3 regions of the Arthrobacter gandavensis genome follow, and region 1 is predicted to be linked to each of the others. Evidence: riboswitches for the same ligand, from Rfam matches in the RefSeq annotation. Region 1 holds a riboswitch; each other region holds the start of a gene.
The links. A riboswitch is a leader RNA that binds a small molecule or an ion and turns the genes downstream of it on or off. The one in region 1 is predicted to bind S-adenosylmethionine.
Positions count from the first base shown of each region.

Region 2: another riboswitch for S-adenosylmethionine. It lies ahead of ABFX29_RS00435 (MetQ/NlpA family ABC transporter substrate-binding protein); the one in region 1 lies ahead of ABFX29_RS03290 (LLM class flavin-dependent oxidoreductase).
Region 3: another riboswitch for S-adenosylmethionine. It lies ahead of ABFX29_RS01795 (flavin reductase family protein); the one in region 1 lies ahead of ABFX29_RS03290 (LLM class flavin-dependent oxidoreductase).

Region 1 is NZ_BAAALV010000002.1:31,641-36,584, forward strand. It holds gene ABFX29_RS03285 (alpha/beta fold hydrolase) at 25-798, opposite strand; gene ABFX29_RS03290 (LLM class flavin-dependent oxidoreductase) at 1,121-2,515, opposite strand; SAM riboswitch class IV at 2,549-2,664, opposite strand; gene ABFX29_RS03295 (ABC transporter ATP-binding protein) at 3,085-3,912, shown strand; gene ABFX29_RS03300 (aliphatic sulfonate ABC transporter substrate-binding protein) at 4,025-4,944, shown strand, end outside.
Region 2 is NZ_BAAALV010000001.1:74,134-79,077, forward strand. It holds gene ABFX29_RS00420 (sensor histidine kinase) at 1-675, shown strand, start outside; gene ABFX29_RS00425 (hypothetical protein) at 763-1,155, shown strand; gene ABFX29_RS00430 (macrolide 2'-phosphotransferase) at 1,152-2,081, opposite strand; SAM riboswitch class IV at 2,317-2,436, shown strand; gene ABFX29_RS00435 (MetQ/NlpA family ABC transporter substrate-binding protein) at 2,515-3,393, shown strand; gene ABFX29_RS00440 (methionine ABC transporter ATP-binding protein) at 3,406-4,434, shown strand; gene ABFX29_RS00445 (methionine ABC transporter permease) at 4,436-4,944, shown strand, end outside.
Region 3 is NZ_BAAALV010000001.1:381,174-386,117, forward strand. It holds gene ABFX29_RS01780 (replication-associated recombination protein A) at 1-256, opposite strand, end outside; gene ABFX29_RS01785 (PhzF family phenazine biosynthesis protein) at 361-1,197, opposite strand; gene ABFX29_RS01790 (hypothetical protein) at 1,330-1,764, shown strand; SAM riboswitch class IV at 1,889-2,008, shown strand; gene ABFX29_RS01795 (flavin reductase family protein) at 2,057-2,563, shown strand; gene ABFX29_RS01800 (PhzF family phenazine biosynthesis protein) at 2,601-3,461, shown strand; gene ABFX29_RS01805 (M66 family metalloprotease) at 3,585-4,944, opposite strand, start outside.

The DNA of each region.
Region 1 (4,944 bases):
GTACAAACGCGGCAGACTGCGGACCTATTCCAGGAAAGCGTCGACGGCGGCGGCCAGGGTCTGGTCATCCAGCCCGTGCCAGCTGCCCTCCAGCAGCTGGAATGACCCCTCGGGCAGCAGCTCGGCAGTCTCACGCGCCCATTCGCGCAGCCGGTCATCACTTCCGGAACTCGCCAGCACCAGCACCGGCACGCGGATTCCGGTCAGGGACCGCACGTCGGTTTCCAGCAGCAGGGTCAGGTCATAGGAGATGGTGTGAGCCGCCGGCTCAAACGGAGCCGGGTCCGAGGCCTCGATGATCTCCGCCGGCACTCCGATGGACTCCTGGAACAGCCGAACGGCTCCTGCCCGGTCACCTGCCGCAACCAGCTCATCCAGCTCAGGGCGGATGTCCGGATCTTCGTCAGTGTCCCCGGTGAGCGGAGGTTCCACGGCGATGACGCTGGAGATGACCGCGGACTCCGAGGCAGCCCGGAGCGCGAGGACGGCGCCGGAGGAGGTTCCCAGCAGATCGGCCGTGCCGCCGGCGGTTTCCACCACGGCCAGCAGGTCGTCCACCTCGGATTCCGGGGTGTACTCCTCCCCGTCCCCGCTCTCGCCCTTGCCTCGGCGGTCATACGTGTAGACGGTGTGGCCTGCGGCCAGCAGTTCGGCAACACCTGCCATCCCCGAGGTGGTCCGGTCCATCATGACGGGATCCACCACCACCAGCGGAGGCCCTTCCCCCCGGCGCTGCCACGCAATAGGCGTTCCGTCGGCGGAAAGCACACGTCCTGAAGCTTCGGCTGATGGATCCATGGGGTTCTCCTTACCTGGAGGCTGGGGGTCCCTCAACGGTAGGAGCGCCAGGGGAGGCGGTCAATGGCCCGCCACGGCTCACAGCTCGGCCGCCCCCCGCCGTCAGGACCTCCGTGACGTCCGCCGTCCCCTGCCCGTAGTCGAAGATGGCGGTGGCAGCGTGCGGCTTGCACACGGCCCTTTCCGCACTGGAGGCAGGTGGGATACCGGCACCTGCACCGTCATCTCGCCTCGGGCACGCGCCCGCTTGGAGGTGACGTTCAGGCTGACCAGACGGGCGTCCCCTTGTTCATCGTGATGACGAGGGAAATACGTCAAGCTCCTAGCCGGTGACGGCGGGGGCCAGGCGGAACTTCGCCCCGCGGTGGTCTGCGGGGAGCTTATCCCCTGCTCCGAAGAGCTTCTGCCGCAGCGTTCCCGGCGCGTATTCCGTGGGGTACGCGCCACGCTTCTGCAGTTCCGGCACCACAAACTCAACCACGTCCTCAAAGGTGCCGGGAGTGACGGCATAGGCCAGGTTGAAACCGTCGACGTCGGTTTCCTCCACCCAGCGGATCAGCTCCTCTGCGACCTCCGCGCCGGAGCCCACCAGACGGGGACCAAGTCCGCCGATTCCGGCACTCGCGGCAATGTCGCGCACCGTCCACGGCTCGCCGTCGTCGTTCACCTTCTGGAAGTTCGCCGCAGCTGACTGGATGGCGTTGGACTTCACGGCGCCCAGCGGCTCGTCGAGGTTGTAGGTGGAGAGGTCAACGCCCATCCAGCCGGACAGCAGTGCAAGGGCGCCTTCGTCGCTGGTGTAGCGCTGGTAGTCCTGGTGCTTGGCTTCGGCTTCCTCGGCGGTGGCGGCAGTGATGATGGTCAGCAGGGTATAAATCCGAACTGAGTGCCGGTCCCGGCCGGCGGCCTCAGCGGCGTCGCGGATCCTGGTGACGGTTGCTTTCAGCTTTTCCGGCGTGGGAGCACCCACAAACACGGCTTCGGCGTTTTCGGCTGCGAAGGCGATGCCCCGCGGCGAGGCACCGGCCTGGTAGATCACCGGGGTGCGCTGCGGGGAGGGCTCGGAGATGTGGATGCCGGGGACCTTGAAGTACTTGCCCTCGTGGTTGATGTCGTGGACCTTGGCCGGGTCGGTGAACACGCCGGTTTCCTTGTCGCGGACGACGGCATCGTCTTCCCAGGAGCCTTCGAGCAGCTTGTAGACCACTTCGAGGTATTCGTCGGCGTGGTTGTAGCGCTCGTCGTGCTCCAGCTGGTCTTCGGCGCCCATGTTCCGCGCCGCGGAGGGAAGGTAGCCGGTCACAACGTTCCAGCCCACCCGTCCCTCGGTGAGGTGGTCCAGGGTAGAGAGCCGGCGCGCGAACGGGTACGGGTGCTCGTAGGCCGTGCCTGCAGTGACGCCGAAGCCGAGATGTTCGGTTACCAGGGCCATGGCGGAGACCAGCAGCAGCGGATCGTTGACCGGCACCTGGGTGCCCTGGCGCAGGGTTGCCTCGTTGGACGAACCGTAGACGTCGTAGGTGCCGAGTACATCCGCGATGAAGATGCCGTCGAACAGGCCGCGTTCGCAGGTCTGCGCCAGGTGCGTCCAGTAACTGAGCTTGGTGTAGTCGGCGGAGCGGTCTTCCGGGTGGCGCCAGAGTCCGGGTGACTGGTGGCCCACGCAGTTCATGTCGAAGGCGTTGAAGCGAATGTGGCGGGCGGGCGTGGTGGCCATGAGGGTCCTTTGCATGCGGGACGCCGCGCAGGGGCGCCGTACTTGCCGCCGGCGGTCTTGCCGGTCGACCGGATCGTCATCTGGGGCACCCCGCTACGGGAGAGGGTTGCCGCCCAACCAGCCAGAGCTTCGCGTTGGGACTCATGATCCTGCGGGTTCAGTATGCGCCGGGCCCCGGGGGTGCACGCAAGCCCCGCCTGTCACGGGGCGTAACGGCCGCCGTCGTGCTCCCCCGCCCAGGCACCCAGCCACCCCTCCCCGAACCATCGAGATGACAGAAACTGCCCGTTTCAGCGCTGTAACGTGCAGTTTCTGCTATCTCGATGGAAAGGGAGCGGGATTCGAAATGTTACGCCGGGACTTGCCGGAAACGGACTCTTGGGCGTTTAGTTGGGTCTTGACCATCCCGAGCGGCTGAGAGACCTGGATCAGTGAAGCCGCAGCAACCCTGGTCGGAGTGCTTCCTCCTTGAGGCACTGCGATAGCGAGGTGGACGTCGCAGGAGGCCGCTAACCCGGCCCAGGACGTTTTCCGTAGGGTGCTACTGCCAGGACCGATGGAGTGTTCACATGACTGCAGTACTTTCCTCCGGCTCCCATGCCGTCTCCGCTGCCCCGCGCACCGCGCCTGACACTGCCCTGTCCGTGACGTTCGACGGCGTTGGCCGCAGCTTCGGCTCCGGTGCAGATGCCCACGTGGTGCTTCGGGACATCAACTTCGAAGTGCGCCCCGGGGAAGTCCTGGCGATCCTCGGGTCCAGCGGCTGCGGCAAGTCCACCCTGCTGCGCGCCACCGCAGGGCTCGACGCCGCTTCCACCGGTCAGGTGCTGATCGACGGGACCGCAGTGCGCGGCATCGACGACCGCTGCGCCGTCGCCTTCCAGGAACCCCGGCTGCTGCCCTGGCAGACCCTGCAGGCCAACGTTGCCATCGGCTTGCCCAAGGGTGTCAGCGCCAGCGAAGGCAAGGCCAAGGTTTCCGAGCTGCTCAAGCTGGTGGAGCTGGACAGCTTCGCCAAGCACCAGCCCCGCGCAGTGTCCGGCGGCATGGCCCAGCGTGCTTCGCTGGCCCGTGCGCTGGCCCGCAAACCCGGCGTCCTGCTGCTGGATGAGCCTTTCGGCGCCCTCGATGCCCTGACCCGTTTGAAGATGCAGGACCTGCTGCTGGACGTGCACCGCGCGGCTCCGGCAACCGTCCTGCTTGTCACGCACGACGTCGATGAAGCCCTGCAGCTCGCCGACCGGATCATCGTGCTGGGCCGCGAACCGGGCAAACCCGGCGCCACCATCACCCAAACCATCACCGTGCCCGGCGCCCGGCCGCGGGACCGTGCCTCGGCCGAGCTTGCCCGAATGCGCGGCGAGCTCCTGGCGAGCCTCGGCGTCGACCGCCACTAAGGCCCGTTTTCCCCTGCCCCCGGTGTCCTGCGGGGCGAATCCGCAGTCCCTCTGTGCCTGCACCCGTGCTTTCCCTGAATTTTTCCGCACCACCCGTCTCGAAGGAATCCCCATGAACAGCCGTTCCAGCTTCTCCCGCCGCCCGCCCCGCTTCTCCCGCCGCCCGCTCACCGCACTGGCAGCCACCGCCGCCGCCCTCACGCTGGCCCTGACCGGCTGCGTGGCCGGAGAGGATTCCTCCGGTGCGGCCGCCAATGACGCAGCCGACGGCGGCACCCTGAACATCGACTTCGCCACGTACAACCCGCTCAGCCTGGTCATCAAGGACCAGGGCTGGCTCGAAGCAACCCTTGAAGAGCAGGGTGTGGAGGTCAACTGGGTGCAGTCCGCCGGGTCGAACAAAGCCAATGAGGCGCTGCGTGCCGGTGCGATCGACGTCGGCTCCACCGCCGGTTCGGCAGCCCTGCTGGCCCGCTCCAACGGTTCGCCGATCAAGACCATCAGCATCTACTCGCAGCCGGAATGGGCGGGACTGCTGGTCTCCCCCGATTCGGATATCACCTCGGTAGCTGATCTGGCCGGCAAGTCCGTAGCCGCCACCAAGGGCACCGATCCGTACTTCTTCCTGGTTCAGGCACTGGAAGAGGCCGGCCTGAGCACCTCAGACGTCACGGTCGAGAACCTGCAGCACGCCGACGGCCGCACCGCCCTCGAGAACGGTTCGGTGGACGCCTGGTCCGGACTGGATCCGATCATGGCCGGAGCCGAGCACGCCGGCGCCGAGTTCCTCTACCGGAACCTGGACTTCAACACCTACGGTTTCCTGAACGCCACTGAGTCCTTCCTCGAGGAAAAGCCGGAACTGGCCCAGACCGTGGTGGACGCCTACGAAAAGGCCCGCGCCTGGGCCGCGGAGAACCCCGAGGAAACTGCGCAGATCCTCGCCGACGTCGCAGGCCTGGACCTTGAGGTGGCCCGCACCGTGATCCTGGAACGCAGCAACCTCGACGTCGACGCCGCCCCGGGCGACGC
Region 2 (4,944 bases), on a different contig from region 1:
CATGAACTGCGCACACCGCTGACCCTGCTCAGTACCCGGGCGCAGCTGCTTCGGCGCCGCTTGGGTGCCCGGACTGCGGAAAACGCGCCGGCGGAACGGTTCGGGCCGGTTGAGCAGAAGTTCGTGGAGTCCGGCCTGGATGAGATCATCGCGGACACGGGAGTACTGACCGGAATCCTGGAGGACCTGCTGGAGTCAGCCGATCCTCGCCGGGCCAGCCCGCCAGAGCCCGTTGACCTTGGTGCGGCGGCGCGGCAGGGTGCTGAGGCCTTCGGCGCCACCATCAGGGACCATGGCCTGCAGCTGAGGCTTGATGTGCCCGGCACTCCGGTCCGGGTCCGTGCCGGGAAAGCAGCAGTGCAGCGGGTGGTCACTGCACTGCTGGCCAACGCGTGCGATTACGCCCGTTCCACAGTTTGGGTACAGGTATCAGCAAACGGGGGTGAAGGTATCCTCCGGGTGTCCGACGACGGCCCGGGCCTTCCCAACGAACTCCGCGGACGGGTGTTTGAACGCTTCGCCTCGGTGCGGGAAACCTCCGGGGGACATACCCGGCACTATGGGCTGGGCCTGGCCCTGGTCGCGGAAATTGCCGGCAGGTTCGGCGGAACGGTGCAGTCTGAACCAAGCCACGGCAGGGGCGCGTCGCTCACTGTGCGCCTGCCGCTGGACTGATGCGGCCCTCTAAGAAACTTCGAAGAAAGACCGGGTTTGATAGAAAACGTAGGTATCCACACTCTGTTTGCGAAGGTGAAAGCAACCATGGAGATTGGCAGCAAAGCCAAGAAGATCATCATCTGGAGTGCCAGTGGCCTGGCAGCTGCCGGCTTGCTGACCGGCACGTTCTTCACGGGCATGGCCGTTGCGGAGAACACCGAGCCCGCGTCGGTTACCTCCGAAGTCGAGGCCGAGCGTCCCGAGCGTCCCGAACGCGGGGAGCACGGAGACTTGCCGCAGGATAACGAGGGCGGGGAATCCCAGGACACGGAATCCCAGGACAACGATTCCCAGGACAGCTCTCCAGCACGTCCGGAACGCCCCGAACGTGACCACGGGCCGGACAGTGACGGTGACCGGGGTGGCTCAGGCCACCGCCACGGGCAACCCGAGAGCGAAGATAAAGCGCCGGCTGAGGATGCTCCGGCCCAAAGCTAGGTGCCGTTCCCAGCCCCTTGCAGCAGCTGGGCCTGCGCAGCTTCCCGGTGTTCGTGCTGGCCCGTGGTCAGCGCAAACATTGCGTAGTTCAAAGGCCCGGCTGCAATCAGGGCATGGCAGCGCTCAGCCAGGCGCGGTTCCGCGATGCCGGCCGCGTCCTGGTAGCGGCGCGCAACAGCGTCGAAAGAATCCGGCGAGATGAGCTGGATATACATAAACTCCAGGGCGGGGTCGCTAACCTTGGCCGTTGTCCAGTCCAGGACAGAGACGATCCTGTCTGCCTCGTCGAGCAGCAGATGCGCCGGGTACAGCTCGCCGTGCGTCAGCACCGTGCGTTCCGGCCACAACCCGTCGTCATCCAGCCACCGCCGCCAGCCGTCGAGCAGTCCCGGATCAACCCGGAACTCGGCCAACGCGTTCTCCAGCCCGTTCGCCCAGTACCCGCGGACCTCTTCCGGCGTCTCAGCCGGGATGCCGGCTGCTGCTGCCGCAGCAGGGTCCATCTCATGCAGGGAAGCGATGAGGTTCCCCAGTGACGTGAGATAACCGCGGGATCCCGGGTCGAAGTGCCAGACCGGCTGGTTGCCCTCACCCATGGTGAGGCCCGGCCGTCCCGGCAGCAGCGGGTAGGCGACCAGGTCCGGCGCCTGGATACGCCAGTCAGGCACGGCCACGGTGAGCCGGGGGCGCACAAAGTTCAGGATGGCTTCTTCACGGGGCTGGTTCGCGGCAACGTCCGGACGCCGGGGCAGCCTCAGCACCCATTCCTTTCCCGTACCGGCCTCAGCGGCAAAGGCCACGCGGTAATCGAGTCCCGCTTCGTTGAATTCGATCCTGTCCGGCTCCAGGTGCAGGCCGCGGGAGGCTGCCAGCGCGCAGACCTCCTCGGAACGTGGCTGGGCTTCCGCGGCCGCCTCAGGGCTCATCATGTCCTTCTCTCCGGTTATCGGTCCCGTGAACGCGCAGGGCCGGTAGACAGTGGGCTGGGTTCAGCGTTTCGCATGCCCGGCGTTTCTGTGAACCCTGGCCTGCTTTACGACGTACGCGCGCCGCGTACGGCTTGTGTCGGCGTATTTCGCTTTTTGGCTTCTTATGACTGCTCGCGACGTTGGACGTCCGCCGAGTGGCAGCAGAGAAGGCCCGGCCTTAGCGTGATGCATGAATCAAGAGTTCCAGCCACGGGCCCTGGCCGGCTGGACAGCAACCCTCTCGTCGTAAGCGGGGTGCTCCAGGTGAAGATTCGGCCCTGCCGCGGGACTTCTCGCAGGGCAAGTACGGCGCCGGGCACTGCCCTCACAGCGGCCAGCGCACCCTTCCCTTCGCGGCCCTGCCGCGATCCTGACCGGAGAGAAACCAAAAATGAAGATCAACCGGAAATTCCTTGCCCTTGCCGCAGTACCCTTCCTGCTCGCGGGCGCTGCCGCCTGCGGCTCAGCCGCGGGTGACGAAGGAACGGTAAGGATCGGCGTCGTTGGCGCCAGTGATCCGTATTGGGCAACCTATGAGGAAGCGGCGGAAGCCGAGGGCATCGACGTCGAAATCATCGACTTCGCTGAGTACACCCAGCCCAATCCCGCGCTGACCGAGGGCGAGCTTGACCTTAACCAGTTCCAGCACATCATCTATCTGGCGCGCTACAACGTGTCCTCCGGTGAGGACCTGGTTCCGGTGGGCTCCACCGCCATCTACCCGCTGGGTCTCTACTCCACGCAGTACGACTCAGTGGAAGAGATTCCCGACGGCGCCACCGTGGCGGTTCCAAATGACGAAAGCAATCTTGCCCGCGGCCTCCTTGTGCTCCAGTCCGCAGGGCTCGTCACCCTAACCGGCGGCGGCAGTGCCTTCTCCACGCTCGATGACATTGATGAGGCCAAGTCCAAGGTGAAGGTCACCACGCTGGAAGCCTCGCTCACGCCCACCTCGCTGCCGGATGTCGCTGCGGCCATCATCAACAACGACTTCGTCGAGGATGCCGGCCTCAGCGCAGCCGACGCCATTGCGCAGGATGACCCCGCCGATCCGAAAGCCATTCCCTACGTGAACATCTTTGCCGCACGTGCGGGTGAGGAAGGGAACGCCACCTACCAAAAGCTGGTGGAGATCTACCAGAACACGCAGACGGTCCAGGACGGTGTGCAGAAAGCATCAGGGAATACTGCCCAGTTCCTGAAGGTGCCCCAGGAAGACCTGCGCACGTCCCTGGATGAGGTGCAGCAGGACATCAAGGCCCTCGGCTAGCAGCGCGACGCCATGGCCCTCATATCGCTGCAAAACGTCACCAAGACGTATCCCGCCCCGCGCAAAGGCAATCCAGCCGTAAGCGCCCTGGAGGACATCAGCCTGGATATAGAGCCGGGGGAGATCTTCGGCATCATCGGGTACTCCGGGGCGGGGAAAAGTACGCTCGCCAGGCTCATCAACGGGCTGGAAAGCTGCACTTCCGGGAACATCACCGTGGACGGCCGGACTGTTTCCGGTGTGCCGGAGAGGAAACTGAAGGACCTCCGCCAGGACATCGGCATGATTTTCCAGCAGTTCAACCTCTTCAGTTCCAAGACTGTGCGGAACAACATCGCGTATCCCCTGCGGGTTGCCGGACGGAGCAAGGCCGAAATAGCCGCACGCACGGATGAGCTGCTGGAGTTCACCGGGCTTGCGGACAAGGCTGACAGCTATCCGGAGCAGCTCTCCGGTGGGCAGAAGCAGCGCGTCGGGATTGCCCGTGCGCTTGCCGCTTCCCCGAAGATCCTGCTGGCGGACGAGGCGACGTCTGCCCTTGACCCGGAAACCACCCAGGAAGTCCTCGCGCTGCTGCGCAGGGTGAACCGGGAACTGGGCATCACCATTGTGGTGATCACCCACGAGATGGAAGTGATCCGGGACCTCGCCACCCGGGTCGCGGTGATGGACGCCGGCAGGATCGTGGAGCAGGGAGACGTCTTCGAAGTCTTCTCCAATCCCCAGCAGGACTCATCCCGAAGGTTCGTTTCCACCGTGGTGCGGGGTGTGCCCTCTGCCTCTGAGCTTCGTGCCCTGCGTTCACGCCATGAGGGCCGCCTGGTCACGCTTTCCTTCCGGGACGGCTCCGCCTCGCAGGCAGGCGTCTTCCTGGAACTCGCGGCCGCCGGGGTGGACTTCGAGCTGGTCTACGGAGGCATCAACGACGTCGCCGGACGGGCTTTCGGTCACCTCACCCTCGCGCTCAAGGGCGGGGATACGACAATCGACACTGCCCTGGCCGCCGTCGGGCACGGACTCAACGTAACGGAGCTGGGCTGACATGGAGGACCTGATACCACTCACCCCGCAGTTGTGGACGGCAGTCGGGGAGACGCTCTACATTGTGGGACTGAGCCTGCTCTTCGGCGGGATAGGAGGCCTCATCATAGGGCTGGGACTGTACACAACCCGGTCCGGAGCGCTTCTGGCCAACCGGGCTGTCTTCGGGGTGCTGAACGTGCTCGTGAACATTTTCCGTCCGATCCCGTTTATCATTTTCCTCGCGGCGGCCCAGCCGCTTGCCCGTTCGGTGACCGGGAGCGGAATCGGAAACAACGCCATCATCTTCACGCTCTCGCTGGCGGCAGCCTTTGGGATCAGCCGGATCGTGGAGCAGAACCTTCTGACCGTGCAGCCCGGTGTCATCGAGGCCGCCCGGTCGGTGGGTGCCGGCCGGCGGCGCATCATCGCCACGATCCTGATTCCGGAGGCACTTGGACCCTTAATCCTGGGGTACACCTACATCTTCGTGGCGCTCGTGGACATGTCCGCAGTGGCCGGTTACGTCGG
Region 3 (4,944 bases), on a different contig from region 1:
CGGTGCCCGGTGGGCCCCAGAGCATCACCGAGGAAGGGCCGGCCGGCCCTCCCTGAGGTGCTTCGGCGAGGGTGCGCAGCGGTGACCCGGGTGCCAGGAGGTGCTGCTGGCCGACAACCTCGTCCAGGCTGCGGGGGCGCATGCGTACAGCAAGGGGGCTGCGCGGGCGCTGCCGTGAGTCGCCGTCCGCTGTGGCGTCGTCGTCGTCGTGGTCCTGCAGGTTCTGATCCTCGCCGCTGTTGAACAAGTCATTCACGCTTCAAGGCTACCCGTGCCATCGAGATGACACTTACGGCTCCTTTCAGCGCTGAAAAGAGCCGTAAGTGTCATCTCGATGGGCATGATGCACTAGATGGACTGTTAGAGGGAAACCGATCCGTCGATGCAGGTGACGGACTCGCCGCCAATCCAGATCCGTCCTTCGCGGGTGAAGACGCGGACCAGTCCGGAGCGGTGGACGGCGGTGCCCTGCGTGACGGTATAGCGTTCCTCCGCGATGCCCTCGCCGATCAGCCACTGGGCGAGTCCGGCGTTGAGGCTGCCGGTGACCGGATCCTCGGAGACGCCGAGGCCGGGCGCGAAAGCACGGACTTCGAAGTCCGTCTCCGCTGCTTCAGGCTGGGGTCCGATCACGCCGACGCGCAGGTCGCCGATCGCGGCGTGGTCGGGGCGCAGCGAGAGCACCGTCTCGGCGTCGGGCAGCAGGAGTCCCAGCCAACCGGGACCGTTATCCACCCACTGATGGCCGCGGATCTGGTCCGCAGTGAGTCCCAGCGCGGCCGTTACCCGGGCCAGGGTGCCCTCCTCCACCGGCCCGGTGCGGATCAGCCGGGGCGCTGCAAAGGCGGCCAGACCGGCGTTGACGCGAAGAGGAACCAGTCCGATTCCGCATTCCTGCACGACCAGTCCGGCCTTCATCGGGGTGTTCCCGGCCTCGGTCCATGCGTGGCAGGTTCCCAGCGTCGGGTGCCCCGCAAAGGGGATCTCCCCGCCCGGCGTGAAGATCCGCACCCGGTAGTCCGCTTCCTCCTGCGTCGCCGGGAGGATAAAGGTGGTTTCGGAGAGGTTCGTCCAGCGGGCGAACTGCAGCATCGCGTCGTCGTCGAGGTCTTCCCCGTCCAGCACCACGGCCAGCGGGTTGCCCTGGTAAGGCTTGCTGCCGAAGACGTCTACCTGTTTGAACCAGCGTTGTCTCATGCGGACACTGTAATAGCTGGCCCCGCGTGCGCGGAAAGGCGTGCCGGTGGTGCCGTTAGGCTCTACACATGAGAAAGCGGCAGAACCTCTTCCGCCGCACCAAAGCACAGGGCACTACAGACGGGAACAAGAGTGAAGCGAAGTATTGATCAGGACTTCCCGGAGGTGGTTCCTGACCACTACAACACCACGTGGGTTGCGGGAGGCCTCAGCTACGCCGGTGAGTATCTTGGCCCGGATGATCACAGTCCATTCCCGGTCTACGTTTCAATGCACCATCACGGTGACCGGTCGAAGCAGGGCAACGAGGGTGGTGTGGACCCGGCGGATGTTCCGCACCTCGATACCCACCCCGCACGGTTCAGCGAGTCCTGCACGGAGGAGGACAAAGCCAGGATCAGCCGCTACATCTATCTGTCGATGACGCGCATGCCGCATGACGGTGGCTGGGACTACAGTGTTCGAATTGATTTCAAAATGAACCGCGACTGGAACGATGTGGTGGGTCTGGTGAACCAGTACCTTCCCGAAGGGTACGTGCTCGACAATTACTGGGTCGGCCTGTAGGCGGCACTGGGACAAATCCGGGCGCCCACCGGTTAAGTACGCCCGTTACGAACTGTTGCCCGGCATTGCCGATATGTGACGGACGTTTGCCCCGGGACATCATGGCTCCTAGATTGGTAGCCAGAATCAAGAGTTCCAGCCACAGGCCCTGGCCGGCTGGACGGCAACCCTCTCGCCGTAGCGGGGTGCTCCAGGTGACGATTCGGCCGTTCCGGTGGATCTCCCGGTCCGGCAAGTACAGCGTCTTCCGCGGTATTGCGCCGCGGGCTGCGCGTCAGGCAGAGGAATCTCCATGACACTTGAAACCGATCTCCAGCCCAACGCACTGCGCCAGGCCTTTGGGCGCTTCCCCTCCGGAATCGCAGCGCTCTGCGCCGAAGTCGACGGCGCACCGCAGGGAATCGTGGCCTCTTCCTTCACCGTGGGCGTTTCGATGGATCCGCCCCTGGTCATGTTCGCGGTGCAGAATACTTCCCGCACCTGGCCGCTGCTTCGGACTGCGGTCCGGATCGGCGTGTCCATCCTGGGCACGGGGCACGACGGCGTCTGCCGCCAGATCGCTTCCCGCGACGGCGACCGCTTCGCCGGGCTGAGCCTGCACGAAGCCGACACCGGCGCCCTGTTCCTGGATGAGGCCGCCCTCTGGCTTGAAACGTCGGTTGAGAACGAGGTTCCGGCCGGGGACCACGCCGTCGTCCTGCTCCGCGTGCACGGCTACTCAACCCACGACGGCGCACATGAGCCGCTCGTCTTCCACGGCTCGGCGTTCCGGAATCTCGCGGTTCCGGCATTCGCCTGAGTCGCCCGCGGTCCGGGCGCCTCACTAAGCTCAAACAGTGACTTCCGAAACTCCCGTATCCACCAGCCGACCGTTCGTCCAGGTCGATGTGTTCAGCCCCGACCCCTTAGGCGGCAACCCGCTCGCCGTCGTTCTCGATGCATCCGGCCTCACCACCGCCCGGATGCAGCAGTTCGCGAACTGGACCAACCTGGCAGAGACCACTTTCCTGCTGCCCCCGTCTGATCCGCTGGCGGACTATCGGGTGCGAATATTCACTCCCACCGAGGAGCTGCCGTTCGCCGGGCATCCCACCCTTGGCTCTGCCCATGCCTGGCTTGAAGCCGGAGGGAAACCCCGGCAGGAGGGCACACTTGTCCAGGAATCAGCAGCCGGCCTGGTACGGATCAAGACGGACGACGCCGGCCTGCTGGCTTTTGCGGCTCCGCCGCTGACACGGTTCGGACCTGTTGCGGAAGAGGCGCTGGACCGCGTGGCCGCCGGCCTGGGGCTGCCCCGCGAGGCACTGCGGGATGCCGCCTGGCTGGTCAACGGTCCGGAGTGGATCGGTGTGCTGCTCGACTCGGCAGAGCAGGTACTGGCCGTACGGCCCGACTACCCCGCCATGGCCGGTTTGGCCGTCGGTGTCATCGGCCCGCATCCCGACGGCGCCGCCACCACGTTTGAAGTACGCACCTTCATCGCCGATGAGCTTCCCTGCGAGGACCCGGTGACGGGCAGTTTCAATGCCGGGGTGGCCCAGTGGCTGATGGGCAGCGGCCGGGCACCGTCGTCGTACGTCGCCGCCCAGGGGACGGTCCTTGGCCGAACCGGACGCGTCCATGTTGAAGCTGACGGGGAAGACATCTGGGTTGGCGGGCAGTGCACTACCCTCATCGCCGGGACTCTCAGGATCTGACGCAGCGGATCGGTCCGGTTTGGGAAAACTCTCCGTTCCTGCACATCTCGGCGGTGGTACGGATTCAACCGCCGCCTCAGCGGCGCACGCCCTGCGTCAGGACGGGCACCGCTGAGCACTCAGCTAGGCATCGAGTCCCAGCCGGAACAGCACGGCCAGGCTGCCCGAATTCAGCCTGGCCAGGCCCGGATTTGAAGCTGTCTGGAGTCCGGTCCAGATTTGGTTTGCCCCGTCGTTCCTCGAGTACATCCCGGCGAACCCTCTCTCCCGGTAGAAGTCGAGGTAGCTCGAGACAGCGCTTTTGATGTGCCCGTCAGCCTCCGGAAGCCATACCTGGGATCCGTCAGCCGGAGAGCACGGGGCTGCCTTCACCGGGGTTGCCGGCACCAGGCACAGGTCAGGGCGGGCCTGGCTGTGGATGGCACCCCGGGCGTCCATAAACCAGCGCTGCGCGTCAGTATCCGCGCAGGGGTTCTTGCTGATGGGGACGGTTACGCCGAGGTCCTCCCCCAACACCAGGCAGTGGCCGTTGTTGACCTGCAGTCGGCTGCCCTCCGGCAGGAACCTCTCCTGGTTTTCCATAAAGCCGTTCGCTGCCAGGAGGGACTTGAGCTGTGCATTCGCAGCCGGATCCCCGGCTTCAAGGGCTGCACCGTTCACCTGGATAAACGCATCCGTTGACGCAGCCGCGAAATCCAGGCCGGCGAGGGTCGCCAGGCTGCCTGCGCTCAGCAGAGCCATGCCGGGACTCCCAGCCGCAGCCAGGCCGGTCCAGATCTGGTTCGCTCCGGTCCCCTTCCCGTACATTCCTGCTATTCCCTGGTGGCGGTAGAAGTCCAGGTAACTGGAGACAGCGCTCTTGAGGTGTCCGTCAGCCTCCTGGATCCAGACCTGGGTTCCGGCGGTCCGCGCACAAGGCGCGGTGCTCACCGGTGTTCCGGGCACCAGGCACAGATCCGGGCGCAGTTCGCTGTGAATGGCTCCGCGTGCGTCCTGGAACCAGCGCTGTGACGCTGTATCGGCGCACAGGGTTTTGTCCCGGGGCACGGTGACGCCAAGGTCCTCACCCAGCACCAGGCAATGGCCGCCGTCGACCAGCAGCCGCCCGCCCGCCGGCAGCACCTGGGTGGGGCTCTCAGTGAAGCCGGCCGAGGTCAGCAGGGCGAACAGTTCTGCCGTCGCGGCCGCATCTGCGGCATCAAGCCGTTCCTGGTTGAGCTGGATGAATGCGTCCACCGAGGCGGCAGACTCAGTCTGGGCCAGGACGGATTCGGCAATTGCGCGGGCGGCCGGGGTGAGTGGCCCCAGGTTGTCCTTCCAGCTGGCCAGGAGGACGGCGCCGTCGGTATCCAGCACCGGGGCGGGCCGGCCTGCCACGGCCTGCAGCTTGGCCTCAAGTTCCGGCAGTTCAACGGCGCGGAGGGCTTCGTACCCGGCCTCCTGGCCAATAACGACGGCGGGACGCAGCGGTTCCTGGTCCGCA